Pseudolabrys taiwanensis: one gene and its partner. The protein of the gene in region 1 interacts with the protein of each later gene in a pairwise test. Links are inferred from orthologs where the notes say so. Each region holds a gene or a part of one and is shown on either strand. Other genes may lie near its edges.

The links.
Region 2: the proteins of grxD (region 1) and DW352_RS16650 interact in binary tests that used the Escherichia coli proteins (3 or more experiments, as listed by UniProt). The link is inferred for Pseudolabrys taiwanensis from one-to-one orthologs.

The regions. Positions count from the first base shown.
Region 1 is NZ_CP031417.1:286,162-292,829, forward strand. The notes cover bases 656-3,323. They hold grxD (Grx4 family monothiol glutaredoxin), read left to right. Parts: upstream 656-1,657; coding sequence 1,658-1,990; downstream 1,991-3,323. Other genes in these bases: DW352_RS01335 (hypothetical protein), read right to left, coding at 656-701; DW352_RS01340 (BolA family protein), read left to right, coding at 898-1,134; DW352_RS01345 (RidA family protein), read left to right, coding at 1,137-1,544; DW352_RS01355 (LysR family transcriptional regulator), read right to left, coding at 2,063-2,923; DW352_RS01360 (quinone oxidoreductase family protein), read left to right, coding at 3,029-3,323. In the rest of the region: more of DW352_RS01335, read right to left, coding at 1-655; more of DW352_RS01360, read left to right, coding at 3,324-4,000; DW352_RS01365 (aldo/keto reductase family oxidoreductase), read right to left, coding at 4,064-4,939; DW352_RS01370 (LysR family transcriptional regulator), read left to right, coding at 5,036-5,947; rpsD (30S ribosomal protein S4), read right to left, coding at 6,011-6,628. UniProt on the Escherichia coli protein: Monothiol glutaredoxin involved in the biogenesis of iron-sulfur clusters.
Region 2 is NZ_CP031417.1:3,499,333-3,506,249, forward strand. Bases 3,333-6,249 are described here. They hold DW352_RS16650 (BolA family protein), read left to right. Parts: upstream 3,333-4,610; coding sequence 4,611-4,889; downstream 4,890-6,249. Other genes in these bases: cobS (cobaltochelatase subunit CobS), read right to left, coding at 3,333-3,570; DW352_RS16645 (J domain-containing protein), read right to left, coding at 3,892-4,494; DW352_RS16655 (FAD-dependent oxidoreductase), read right to left, coding at 4,963-6,168; DW352_RS16660 (Bug family tripartite tricarboxylate transporter substrate binding protein), read right to left, coding at 6,185-6,249. Also shown: DW352_RS16630 (esterase-like activity of phytase family protein), read right to left, coding at 1-571; cobaltochelatase subunit CobT, read right to left, coding at 568-2,460; more of cobS, read right to left, coding at 2,584-3,332; more of DW352_RS16660, read right to left, coding at 6,250-6,917. UniProt on the Escherichia coli protein: Transcriptional regulator that plays an important role in general stress response. Has many effects on cell morphology, cell growth and cell division. Acts by regulating the transcription of many genes, including dacA (PBP-5), dacC (PBP-6), ampC and mreB.

The DNA of each region.
Region 1 (6,668 bases):
GTGAACTTGACCGCCTTGAGCTGCTGCGGCGTCGGTCCAGCCGCGGGTGCGGCCGTTACGGCGGGTGTCGTTGCCGCCACCGTCGCGGAAGCTGCGGCTGCTGCGCCACCGATGGCCGCCACCGCCTGCTTGCAGGCCGGCGCCAACGTGCCTGCGTTGCGCTGCAGGCAGGTGAGGGCGTCCTTGCCGCCGGGTGTGACGCCCGTGCATTTCGCCATGAAGTCGGAGCGGCAGGCCTGCTTGATCGCATTCTGCTGCGCTGCTGTCGGCGCTGCGGCAACCGGAGCGGCCTTCGGCGCAGCCGCGGCAGCAGCCTTCGGTGGGGCGGCGGGCACAGGCGCTGACGGGACGGCGACCAGTTGCGGTGTCGCGGCTGGCTGTGGGGCTGATTGCGGGGCAGGAGCGGGCGCCGGAGCGGGAGCGGCCTCGACGGCCTTCGGCGCAGCCGGCGGCGGCAATGTCGCGCTCACGGCCGAGTTGCAGGCGGCGGACAAGCCATTGACGTTCTTCTGCAGGCATACGAGGGCGTCCTTGCCGCCCGGCGTCACGCCGGAGCACTTGGCCATGAAGTCCGAGCGGCAGTTGGCCTTGATCGCGCTCTGCTGCTCGGACGTGACCTGTGCCTGTGCGCTCAATGTCAGCGCCAGCGCCCCGACAACCGTGGCAATCGGTAGCAGCACTTTATGAGCCTGGTTCCGCATGATCATTCCCCCCAATCCTGCATGACGAATGGCATCAGCGCGCGCTTAGCGTGAAAAGCTGTGACGCATCGCGTTGAAGGGCATGCTAGAGCGCCGCGGGATATTGTCAGCCGTAAAAATTTGGGCGCAAATTAATGCTTAGCAGAGGCACGGATTCGCGCTTTATGGGGTCCGCGGCCTTTAGGAGAACATAGAAATGGCGATGGATGCCCGCGAAATCGAGCGGCTGATCAAGCAGAGCATGCCGGACGCGCAGGTGACCATCCGCGATCTCGCCGGTGATGGCGATCACTACGCGGCAACGGTAATTTCCTCGGCCTTTAAGGGTAAAACCCGCGTCCAGCAGCACCAGCTCGTCTACCAGGCGCTGAAGGGCCAGATGGGGGGCGTGCTGCATGCGCTGGCCCTCCAGACCGCCGCGCCGGACGCCTGACCATGAGCGGCGGACACGGCGTCCGCCTGCTGGCGCCCGAGGGCGCGATCAACCCGACCGGCACCTGGAGCGTTGGCGCCCGCGCTGGGGACTTCGTTTACGTGGCGGGCATGCGCGGCATCGACCCGGCAAGCAACCGGCTGGTCGAGGGTGCCGAGGCGCGGGTGCGGACCGCCTTCGCCAATATGCGGACGATTGCCGCATCGGAGGGGGCGGGCCTGGCCGACTGTGTCCGGCTCGTCGTCTATGTCACTGATATGGCTGGCATAAGACCGCTGGTGAACCGGGTCCAGGAAGAGCTGTGGGCCGGCGGACCTTACCCGCCGCGCACCATCGTGGAGGTCACGAGGCTCAACCAAGACGATATCGTGGAGGTCGAAGGGACCTTCTACGCCCCACAAAATCGTTGAGCTGCAGTGCTTGGCGGTGTTTGGGGTGGCGGCGGAATCTGCGCTACATATATCGCGAACAGGCGGTGAAACCCCGCGCCGACCGCGCGGCGGCGCCCAACGGGATTAAAATCATGAGCATCGAGCAATTCATCGATAACGAAGTGAAGAACAACGACGTGGTGCTGTTCATGAAGGGCACGCCGCAGTTCCCGATGTGCGGTTTCTCGGGCCAGGTCGTGCAGATCCTCGACCATCTCGGCGTCGCCTATAAGGGCCTCAACGTGCTTGAGTCCGACGATCTGCGGAACGGCATCAAGGCCTACTCGAACTGGCCGACCATTCCGCAGCTCTACGTGAAGGGCGAGTTCGTCGGCGGCTGCGACATCGTGCGCGAGATGTTCCAAGCCGGAGAATTGCAGGACGTGTTCAAGGACAAGGGCGTCGCGGTCCGTCAGGTCGCCTGAGCGTCCCCGCCGCCACAATAAGTTGAAAACGCCGTCGCGGAACGTCCGCGACGGCGTTTGTTTTCTTTTGCGTCACCGAATCAACCGCTCCGGTGCTTCGAACCACTGCGTCAAAGCTTGTGTGACGGCGCGGATCGGCGCTGACATGTTCATGTCAGTATGCGTGACAAGCCAGAGATCGCGCGTCAGTGTCTCGGTACCCTTCACCGCGACCAGGGCTTTGTCGTTTGCCGCCATGAAGTCCGGCAGAAGGGTGAGGCCGGCACCGGCGCGCGCGAGCGCCTGATGAATTTCCAGCATCGGCGAGGCAAAGCCCGATGGCTTGCTGCCGCCCGATCGATCGACTAGTCGCTGCAGAGGCGACTGCTGCATGGCGCCAATATAACCGATATAACGCCGCTCCTTGCGCTTGGCGGCCTTGAGATAATTAGGCGCCGCGTAAAATCTGAACACCATCTCGGCGATTTTCCTGATCGTGAGGTCGCCCGCGGTCGGACGGCTCAGCCGCAAGGCGATGTCCGCCTCGCGCCGGTCAAGCGAGGCCTCGCGCAATTCGCCGTGCAGGTGAATTGCGAGGCTTGGATGCTTGTCGCGTAGCGCGACCAATGGCGGTGCGAGTAGCGCCGCGGCAAGCGCCGGTGGTGCGCTGATCGTGACCGTGCCGCTCAGCGTCGCGCGGGCTCCCGATGCAGTGCGTCGCGCAGCTTGAGTTTCCTGCTCCATGCGCGCAGCGATCGCGGCAATGCGCTCGCCGTCGGGGGTCAATGTGAGCCGCCGTGCGCGGCGATCGACCAGTTTGAGGTCGAGTTCGGCTTCAAGCGCGGCGATGCGTCGGGCGACCGTTGCATGTTCGACGCCGAGCATGCGGGCCGCGGCAGACAGACTGCCACCGGCGGCAAGCGCGGCGAAATAGCGAAGATTGTCCCAGTCCATTGTCGCGCAGACCGTCTGTTAAAATATTCACATACGATGCTAAATAATAAGCAATTTCCGACCACCTTGCCACCTGCCATTTTGGACTGACAACGGAGAGTTCTTATGGGCAAGGCAGTGCAAATGATTGGCCCGGGCGGCGTCGACAGGCTCGCCCTCGTCGATGCTCCTGAACAGATGCCGGGGCAGGGGCTGGTGCGTATTCGGCACGAAGCGATCGGGGCCAATTTCATCGATATCTATCACCGGACGGGACTTTATCCTCTGCCTTATCCCGCCGTGCTCGGCATCGAAGGCGCCGGCGTTGTCGAAGCTGTTGGAGATGACGTGACGGAATGGCGCGTCGGCGATCGGGCTGCTTATGCAGGTGCGCCGGTCGGTGCTTACGCAACGACGCGGTTGCTGCCGGTAGCGCGGTTGGTTCGCCTGCCGGACGACGTTGCTGCGCGCACAGCAGCGGCGACGATATTCAAAGGCCTGACGGCGCATATGTTGCTTACCGAAACCTATTGCGTCAGCGCGGGCGATATATTGCTTGTGCACGCCGCGGCGGGTGGGCTCGGCGGCCTGCTGGTTCGGTGGGCTAAGCATATCGGCGCGACGGTGATTGGCACGGCGGGTTCACCCGCCAAGGCGGCAGTGGCGCGGGCTCATGGCGCCGATCACGTCATTGTCGGTCGCGATGCCGATATCGTCGCGGAGGTCGGCAAGTTGACTCAGGGGCGGGGCGTCGATTTTGCGATCGACGGCATTGGCGGCGACATGCTGCGCCAGACATTGGCTTGCGTGCGCCGCTTTGGCACTGTGGCGAGTACCGGGCAGGCGGCTGGGCCTATTCCGCCGCTCGATCTTGAAGAGCTTGGCCCGGTGCGGTCGCTGTCGCTCGCCCGCCCGAGCATCATGGGCTACACGGCGGACATGGACCGCTATCATCGCGCCGCGCAAGCGCTCATGGCCGTTATGCGCGCTGGCATCGTTGCCGACATCGGCGGCGAATATCCGCTCGCTCAGGCTGATCGCGCGCAGGCCGATCTTGAAACGGGCCGGACGACCGGGAGCCTCATCCTTTTGCCGTAGCATCGAAGGTGCAGCAGAGAGGCAGCCACCGAGGACAGCCTCTCTGATGCTGTTGCTTGCGAATTAGTTCGCCTTCACTGCGATGCCATTTAGCGCCGTCATCGCGTCATCCGGCAATACGAGGTCGGCCGCCGCGAGATTCTCGCGCAGATGCGCGACCGACGACGTGCCGGGGATGAGCAGGATGTTCGGCGAGCGGCGCAGCAGCCAGGCGAGCGCGACCTGCATCGGCGTCGCGTTCAGGCGCTTGGCGACATCCGACAAGATCGATGACTGCAGCGGCGAGAAGCCGCCGAGCGGGAAGAACGGCACATAAGGGATGCCGTCGCGGGCGAGATCGTCGATCAATTTGTCGTCGCCGCGATGCGCGACGTTGTACTGGTTCTGCACGCAAACGATCTCGCAGATCTTGCGGCCTTCGGCGATCTGGGTCGGCGTGACGTTGCTGAGACCGATGTGACGGATCAGCCCCTTGCGTTGCAAATCGGCGAGCACGGTGAGCTGCGGCTCGATCGAACCTTCGGCGGGCCCATGCACATCGAGCATGCTGCGGAAGTTGACGACCTCGATGGCGTCGATGCCGAGGTTGCGCAGGTTGTCGTGCACGGCTTGCGTCAGTTCTTCCGGCGACATCGCCGGTATCCAGGACGCGTCGGCGCCGCGACGGGCCGAGATCTTGGTGACGATGACGAGATCGTCCGCATAGGGGTGCAGCGCCTCACGGATGATCTGGTTGGTGACGTGCGGCCCGTAGAAGTCGCTGGTGTCGATGTGGTTGACGCCGGCGGCAACGGCCTCGCGCAACACCGCGCGAGCGGCGGTCGGGTCCTTCGGCGGCCCGAACACGCCCGGGCCGGCGAGTTGCATCGCGCCGTAGCCGAGCCGCCGCACGGTGTGACCGGCGAGCTTGTAGGTGCCAGCTTTGTCGATGGTGGTCATGGGTCTATCTCCCTTTGAAGAGAGACCGGACATAGTGTGTTGCCCGCTTTACGATAATCCGGCACAATCGGCACAGGTCGTGCGGAATTTAGGACAATGCAGGCGGACCTGGCCGATCTCAATGCTTTCGTGGCCGTGGCGCGGGCCGGCGGCTTTCGTGACGCGGCGCGCGTCAGCGGCGTCAGCGCCTCCGGCCTGAGCGAGGCGGTGCGGCGGCTCGAGGCGCAGCTGGGCGTCCGGCTCTTGAACCGGACGACCCGCAGCGTCGTGCCAACCGAGGCGGGACGGAGCCTGCTGGATCGCCTAGGGCCCGCCCTGAGCGAGGTGGAGGCCGCGCTCGATGTCGTGAACACCTTCCGCGGCCGGCCGGCGGGCACGCTCAAGCTCAACGTGCCGGTGAGTGCGGCGCGTCTGGTGCTGCCAAGCATCGTGCCGGCGTTTCTTGCCGCCTATCCCGACATCCGTCTCGAGGTGATTGCGGAAGAAAGCTTCATCGACGTGCTGGCGGCCGGCTGCGACGCCGGCATCCGCTACGACGAGCGGCTGGAGCAGGACATGATCGCCGTGCCGATCGGGCCACGCGTTCAGCGTTTCGCCCTGGCCGGGGCGCCAGCCTATTTCAACCGCCGCGGCCGGCCCGCACACCCGCGCGACCTGCTCGGCCATGCATGCTTGCTCGGCCGTTTCGCCGGTAAAGCGCCGCCGCCGTGGGAGTTTGAGCGCAACGGTGAGACGGTGCGGATTGCGCCCGATGGCCCGTTCATGGTCACGCTTGGCGGGGCGACCGATCTCGCCGTCGACGTGGCGCTCGCGGGCACCGGCATCATTTATATGTTCGAGGATTGGCTGCGACCGCATTTCGAGAGCGGCGCACTCGAGCCGGCGCTGGAAGAGTGGTGGGAAAGCTTCTCCGGCCCGTTCCTCTATTATCCCGGCCGGCGTCTCGTGCCGGCGCCGCTGCGCGCCTTCATCGATTTCATCAAGACGACGGCTGCGACGGCGAGGTGAAAAGCAAAAACCCCGCCTTTTGGGCGGGGTTTCCCTGTCTCGCAGCGCTGCGATGACGTTCGATCAGCGCGAATAGTATTCGACCACCAGATGCGGCTCCATCTGGACCGCGTAGGGCACGTCCGTGATCGTCGGCACACGCGCCAGCTTGGCGGTGAGCGTGCCGCCGTCGACTTCGATGTAGTCCGGCACGTCGCGCTCGGGCAAAGCCTGCGACTCGATGACGATGGCGAGCTGCTTCGACTTTTCCTTGACCTCGATGACGTCGCCGATCTTCACCCGGTAGCTCGGGATGTTGACGCGGCGGCCGTTCACCTTGACGTGGCCGTGGTTGACGAACTGCCGCGCGGCGAACACGGTCGGCACGAACTTCGAGCGGTACACGACCGCGTCGAGGCGGCGCTCGAGGAGGCCGATCATGTTGGCGCCCGAGTCACCCTTCATGCGGATGGCTTCGTCGTAGATGGCGCGGAACTGCTTCTCGGAGATGTTGCCGTAGTAGAAGCGGAGCTTCTGCTTGGCGCGCAGCTGCACGCCGTAGTCCGAGAGCTTGCCCTTGCGGCGCTGGCCGTGCTGGCCGGGGCCGTACTCACGGCGGTTTACCGGGCTCTTCGGACGACCCCAGATGTTCTCGCCCATCCGGCGGTCGATTTTGTACTTGGATTCTGCGCGCTTGGTCATCGCGTCCTCGCGTTTGTTAGAGCGTATTGGGTGAGGAACC
Region 2 (6,917 bases), 3.2 Mb from region 1 along the record:
TGTTGGTGAAAGTCTTGAAGTCGGCCGGCACCTTCATGACCTCGCCGCGCGCCTTCAGCCCGTCGCGGCGATAATTGAAGCGGACTATCTGCTCGACGCGTTCGATGCCGACATAGAGCATGCCGTCGCGCTCGGCGAGAGACTCGCTGTCGAACCATTTATGGGCGGCGAGCGGCGTGCCGTCGGCGCCGAGAATAGGAGCGAGCTCGGCATCGGCAATGCCGGCGGGCTTGCCGTTGCTGTCGTAGACGATGCGGCCGCGCAGCCAGGAGCCGCGATCGGTAACGGCGATAAAATGAGCGCCGTCCGGCTCCATATGGAGGCCCGAAATCCCGCCAAACGCCGGATGTTTGGATGTCAGCGCCAAGCCGCCGCGAAACATCAGCGCGCCGAAGCGCAATTGCGCCGGATCGCGCGTGTCGAACGACGTGATCGGCGTCGCCTCGACGGTGATGGCGACCGGCTCGAGTGCATAACGCTGGAGCTGGCCCCAGGCGAGGCTCGCCGCCACCGCGACGAAAACGACGAGCGAGAAACCGGCGATCAGGCCGCGGCGGCGCGTCAGCTTCAAGCCACGCGTCTCCGCCGTGACGTGCCGGCGCGCTCGGCCTGCGCGTGTTCTTCGAACAGTTCGGCGAGCTTCTCGGTCATCGCACCGCCAAGCTCCTCGGCATCGACGATGGTGACGGCGCGGCGATAGTAACGCGTGACGTCATGACCGATGCCGATGGCGATCAGCTCGACCGGCGAGCGGGTCTCGATCTCCTCGATCACCCAGCGCAGATGGCGCTCAAGATAATTGCCGGGGTTGACCGACAGCGTCGAGTCATCGACCGGCGCACCGTCCGAGATCATCATCAGAATCTTGCGCTGCTCGGGCCGCGCCAAGAGGCGCTTGTGCGCCCAATCGAGCGCCTCGCCGTCGATGTTCTCCTTGAGGAGCCCTTCGCGCATCATCAAGCCGAGGTTCTTGCGCGCGCGCCGCCAGGGCGCATCCGCGGCCTTGTAGATGATGTGGCGCAGGTCGTTGAGGCGGCCGGGATTGGCCGGCTTGCCCGCGGACAGCCAGTGCTCGCGCGATTGCCCGCCCTTCCAGGCACGCGTGGTGAAGCCGAGGATCTCGACCTTCACGCCGCATCGCTCGAGCGTGCGGGCGAGGATGTCGGCGCAAGTCGCCGCAACCGTGATCGGACGCCCGCGCATCGAGCCGGAATTGTCGAGCAGCAGCGTCACCACCGTGTCGCGGAATTGCGTGTCCTTCTCCCATTTGAAGGACAAGGGGTGCATCGGATCCATGACGATGCGCGATAGACGCGCCGGGTCGAGCAACCCTTCCTCGAGATCGAACTCCCACGAGCGGTTCTGCTGCGCCATCAATCGGCGTTGCAGCCGGTTGGCGAGGCGCGCGACGACGCCCTGCAGATTGGAAAGCTGCTTGTCGAGATAACCGCGCAGGCGATCGAGCTCCTCCGCCTCGCACAGGTCTTCCGCCGCGATGGTCTCGTCGAACCGCAATGTAAAAGCACGATAGTCCGGGCCCCGCGGCTCGTTGGCGCCGAATTGGCGTGGCCGCTGCGGCTCGCCCGGCGTCTCGGCATCGCCCATGTCGGTGTCGTCAGCCATGTCGGCGGTCGGCGCTTCAACCGCTTCGGCAGCGCTGTCCGGCATTTCCTCGCTGGAGACCTGCGAGTCTTCCATGCTGGTGCGCTGCATGTCGTCCGACTCGGCGGCTTCGCCCTCCTCGCCGGAGTCCTGCTTGCGCTGCTCTTCTTCGCCTTCGTCCTCGTCCTCGGATTCGGACGAACGGTCTTCGCCCATCTCCAGCGAGTCGAGCATCTCGTGCACGACGTCGCTGAAATGGCGCTGGTCTTCGATCAGATCTTCGAGGCGGTCGAGGTCGGGACCGACGCGCTCCTCGATCAGCGGGCGCCAGAGATCGACGAGCTTCTTGGCCGACTTCGGCGGCGCGAGCCCGGTCAGGCGCTCACGCACCATCATTGCCAATGCTTCCTCGATCGGCGCATCGGCACGTTCGGTCACGGTATCGAACTTGGCGCGGTGGAACCGGTCGTCGAGCATGGCGGTGAGGTTGCTCGCGACGCCGTCCATGCGCCGGGCGCCGATCGCCTCGACGCGCGCTTGCTCGACAGCCTCGTACACCGCGCGTGCCTGCTGGCCGGCGGGCTGCAAGCGGCGATGCAGGGTGGCATCGTGGCAGGCGAGCTTGAGCGCGATGGAGTCGGCATTGCCGCGCACGATGGCGGCTTCCGCCTTGGTCAGCTTACGCGCCGGCTCCGGCAGCCGCGCCTTGCCGCCGATAAGACCGGGCCGCTCGGCGGCATAGGCCACCTCAAGATCCGGCTTACGCGCGAGCGCGCGCAGACAGCCTTGAACCGCTCGTTTGAACGGCTCGGTCGGCGCTTCCTTGCCCGGGGCTTTGCCTTTGATGTTGGAGGCCATCTCTCTTCCGTCGTTCCGGGGCGCCGCTCCCTAGCGGCGAGCCCGGAACCCACACTCACAAGCCACGCGGCTTATTCCAACCACCAGGGTTATGGGTCCCCGCTTTCGCGGGGACGACAAGCGTCAGCTGAGCGCCACGTTCACGGCGCTTTCCGGCAACTCCTGGCCGAAGCAGCGCTGATAGAACTCGGCCACGATCGGGCGTTCGAGCTCGTCGCACTTGTTCAGGAAGGTCAGCCGGAAGGCGAAACCGACATCGTTGAAGATCTCGGAGTTCTCCGCCCAGGTGATCACGGTGCGCGGGCTCATCACGGTCGACAGATCGCCGTTCATGAAGGCATTGCGCGTCAGATCGGCGACGCGGACCATCTTGGAGACGATCTCGCGGCCCTTCTCGTTCTGATAGTGCTTGGCCTTCGACAGGACGATGTCGACTTCGTTGTCGTGCGGCAGATAGTTCAGCGACGTCACGATCGACCAACGGTCCATCTGCGCCTGGTTGATCTGCTGCGTGCCGTGATAGAGGCCCGACGTGTCGCCGAGGCCGACCGTGTTGGCGGTGGCGAACAGGCGGAAGGCCGGGTGCGGCTTGATCACGCGGCTCTGGTCGAGCAGCGTCAACCGGCCCGAAGATTCCAGGACGCGCTGGATCACGAACATCACGTCCGGGCGGCCGGCGTCGTATTCGTCGAAGCACAGCGCGACGTTGTGCTGATAGGCCCAGGGCAGAATGCCGTCACGGAATTCGGTGACCTGCTGACCGTCCTTGATGACGATGGCGTCCTTGCCGATCAGGTCGATACGGCTGATATGGCTATCGAGGTTGACGCGCACCATCGGCCAGTTGAGCCGGGCGGCGACCTGCTCGATATGCGTCGACTTGCCGGTACCATGGTAACCGGTCACCATGACTCGGCGGTTCTTGGCGAACCCGGCAAGAATGGCAAGCGTCGTCGGACGGTCGAAACGGTAATCGGGATCGGCCTCGGGCACGTACTCGTCGGCATGCGAATAGGCCGGCACTTCCAAATCAGAGTCGATTCCGAAAACTTGCCGGACGGACACCTTCATGTCCGGCAGGCCGGCAACTTCCTGTACTGCGGCTGTCATTGATCCTCCGTGGCTTCGGATCGGCCGAAGCCTTATGCGGGTCCGACGTTACGGTCCGGCTGATAGGAGCGCAAACTTAGCAGACGCCGCCGACGCGAAAAACCCGGCTTCGCGAATAACACCATCAATTATTTCAATAAGATAGGGAGTTTCAGGCCTGTGCGGAAGGCGGGGCTGGGTTGATTTTAGATTTCTGATCCCTCTCCCGCCTGTGGGGGAGGGTGGCGGGCGCCGGCAAACCGGGGCAGAGGCGCGTTGTTTTCAGAGGTCTGCCACCCCACGACGCTGACGCGCCGCCCCCTTCCGGGAGGGACTGGCGGCTCAGCCGAAACCTACCGACTTCAGGTAGTTATAGGCCTGAATGATCTCGACCAGCCGGTCCTCGGTCGAGCGGTCGCCGCCATTGACGTCAGGGTGGTGACGCTTCACCAGCTCCTTGAACTTGGTTTTCACCTGCTGCGGCGTCGCACCGACCTCGAGCCCCAAAGTATCGAGCGCCTTGCGCTCGGCATTGCGCACCGGACGCGCCGCCTCGGCACGCTGCTTCTGCTCGGCGCGTACCCCTTCGGAAAATAATCCGAACGGATCGGCGCCCGCGGCAAGGGACTCCGCATCGGCGCGGCTGCGGCCCTTGCCGGTTCCCATTTTCCAGGTCGGACGATGACCGGTGAGCGCGTCCTTTTGGTACGCCATCACCGCATCGTCGTTCATGCCGGCGAAGAAATTGTAGGACTGATTGTATTGACGCACGTGATCAAGGCAGAAACGCCAATGCTCATGCTCGCGCCCACGCCCCTTCGGCGCACGGTGCGTGCCCTGCTCCTTGCATCCGTGCCACTGGCAGGAAGGACCTTCCGTCTTGATACGGCGGTCCTGCGCCGGCTTGACGCGTACACGATCAAAAATATCCGAGTCGAATTTCATGACCCAACACTATGCGCCTTTCGCGGTGACGCCTTCAAGACTTGACTTGTCACGGTCGAACGCGATTTCGCCACGAAGCATTGACGCGCGCGCCGCCCTTGCATAACTCGGACGGCATGCGCACCAGCGATATCATCACACAGAAGTTGACCGAGGCTTTCTCGCCGCAAAGCCTGAGGGTCGAGGACGAATCTCACCGACATGAGGGCCATGCCGGGCATCGGCCGGGCGGGCAAACTCACTACAGGGTCTATATCGTATCGGAGGCATTCAAAGGAAAGACCCGGATCGAGCGTCACCGCATGATCAACGGTATTCTTTCGTCTGAACTCGCCGGCGGCGTGCACGCGCTGGCAATTCACGCCGCCGCGCCGGGTGAAGGCGGCGCGGCGTAGAATACGCTGCATTTCGTGGAAGCGCCGCTGACCTCCGCGAAGCGGGGACCAGCGCAATAATTCAACGAGCGGTTCAGGCGGCCTGCGCCACGCCGACACTGGCCAGCAAGGATGTGCGCAGCAGGAAGGCACGGTGCGCCGTCGGATCGGCGGCCATGCGACGCAAGGCGGCGAAGTTTTCCTGCCGGACGCGCTCGTCTTTTTCCTCCAGCCGCTTCTTGTTGGCGACCGTCTGCTGCTGCACGTACTCGATGTTGATCGGGCGGCGGCGGCGGTCGTATTCGTCGAGCACGGCTTCCGGTTCGCCACGAAGCACGCGATCAAGCAATGCGGCGAGTTCAACGGCATCATGAATGCCGCAGTTGAGGCCGAGGCCGCCGATCGGATTGTTCACGTGCGCCGCATCGCCCGCGAGGAACACATGTCCCTGCCGGAAGCTCGCGGCAACCCGCTGGTGGACATTGTAGATGTTGCGGTGAACGATCGGGTACGCGCCTTCCTTCGGGAAGAATTTCTGCAGACGCTGCTCGACGGCTTCGTCGGCGAACACGGCCTCATCGGTATCGCCTGGCCGCGTCGGGAACACCGAGCGCCATAGCCCTTTGCCGTCCGGGCCCGACACCTTGAACAGGTTCGCCCATTCGTCCGGATCGGAGAAATAGCTGCGATAGCCCGCGCCGACGCCGGCCTCGAAGTCGAAAGCCGTGGTCAGCACCAGGAAGCGCTCCGGGAACGTATAGCCTTCGAACTCGATGCCGAGCGCCTTGCGCACCGTGGAGCGGCCGCCGTCGGCGCCGATCAGATAGCGCCCGGAGACCGTCTCCGTCTTGCCGTCATGCTCGATATGCAGGCGCACGCCGTTGGCATCCTGGTCGAGACCGGACACACGCGCGCCCATGTGCACCTTTGCGTTGGTCGTGCCGCGCAGGCGTTCTATCGCCAGCTTCGCCAGCTTGTGCTGCTCGCACTGGACGACGAAAGGAAAGCGCGTGTCGTTCTTGAGGATCGCGTGATCGAACTCCGCAACCACCTGCCCGGAAGGCCGGTCCCAGAACTGAAACGTACGCGCGACGAGACCGAGACGGATGATGTCGTCGATCAGGCCGAGATTGGCCAGCATTTCGAGCGTTGCCGGATGGGTGGTCGAGGCACGTGGCGCATCGTTCACCTGGGTCTCGGCCTCGAACACCTCGACGGCGTGACCTTGGCGCGCCAGCGCCAGCGCCGCGACGAGGCCCACCGGCCCACCACCGGCGACGAGAATTGGTTGCTCGGACACGATGAATCTCCCTCGCCTATTGTTGTTTCACGCCGGCGACTTCGACGGCTTGCGCCCACAAGGCGATATCGGATTTGATGGTGTCAGCGAAAACGTCGGGACCGTCGCCGAGCGGATCGGTACCAAAACTCGCCAGACGCTCGGCGAACTTCGGCTCCTTCACGGCGCGCCCCAACTCGCCCGCCATCTTGTCGACGATCTCCTTTGGGGTGCCTCGACGCGCGAGGATCCCATTCCAGGTTTGCGCTTTGTAGGTCGGAAAACCGGACTCGGCGACCGTCGGCACATCGGGCAGTTGCGTTGCGCGCTTCGCGCCCGAGACTGCAAGTATGCGAATGGCGCCGCTTTGCGCATGCGGAATTGCATCGGCCAGATTTGAGAACATCGCGGGCACATGACCCGCGAGCACGTCGGCCAGAGCGGGTGCGTTGCCCTTGTAGCCAACGTGAATCATGTCGAGGCCTGCCATCTTCAAGAACAGCGCCATCGCCAAATGACCGACGCTGCCGGCACCGGCCGAGGCGTAAGCGATCTTGCCGGGTTGCGCCTTCACATGCGCAATGAACTCGCCGATCGTTTTGACCGGCATGTCTTTGTGCACCAGCAACACAAACGGATTAGACGCGAGGTTACAGACCGGCATGAAATCCTTCACCGGATCGTATTTGACGCGCTGCATGGCCGGCACGATGGCGATCTGCGGCAAGGCGGAAAAGAACAACGTGTAACCGTCGGGCTCGGCGCGGAGC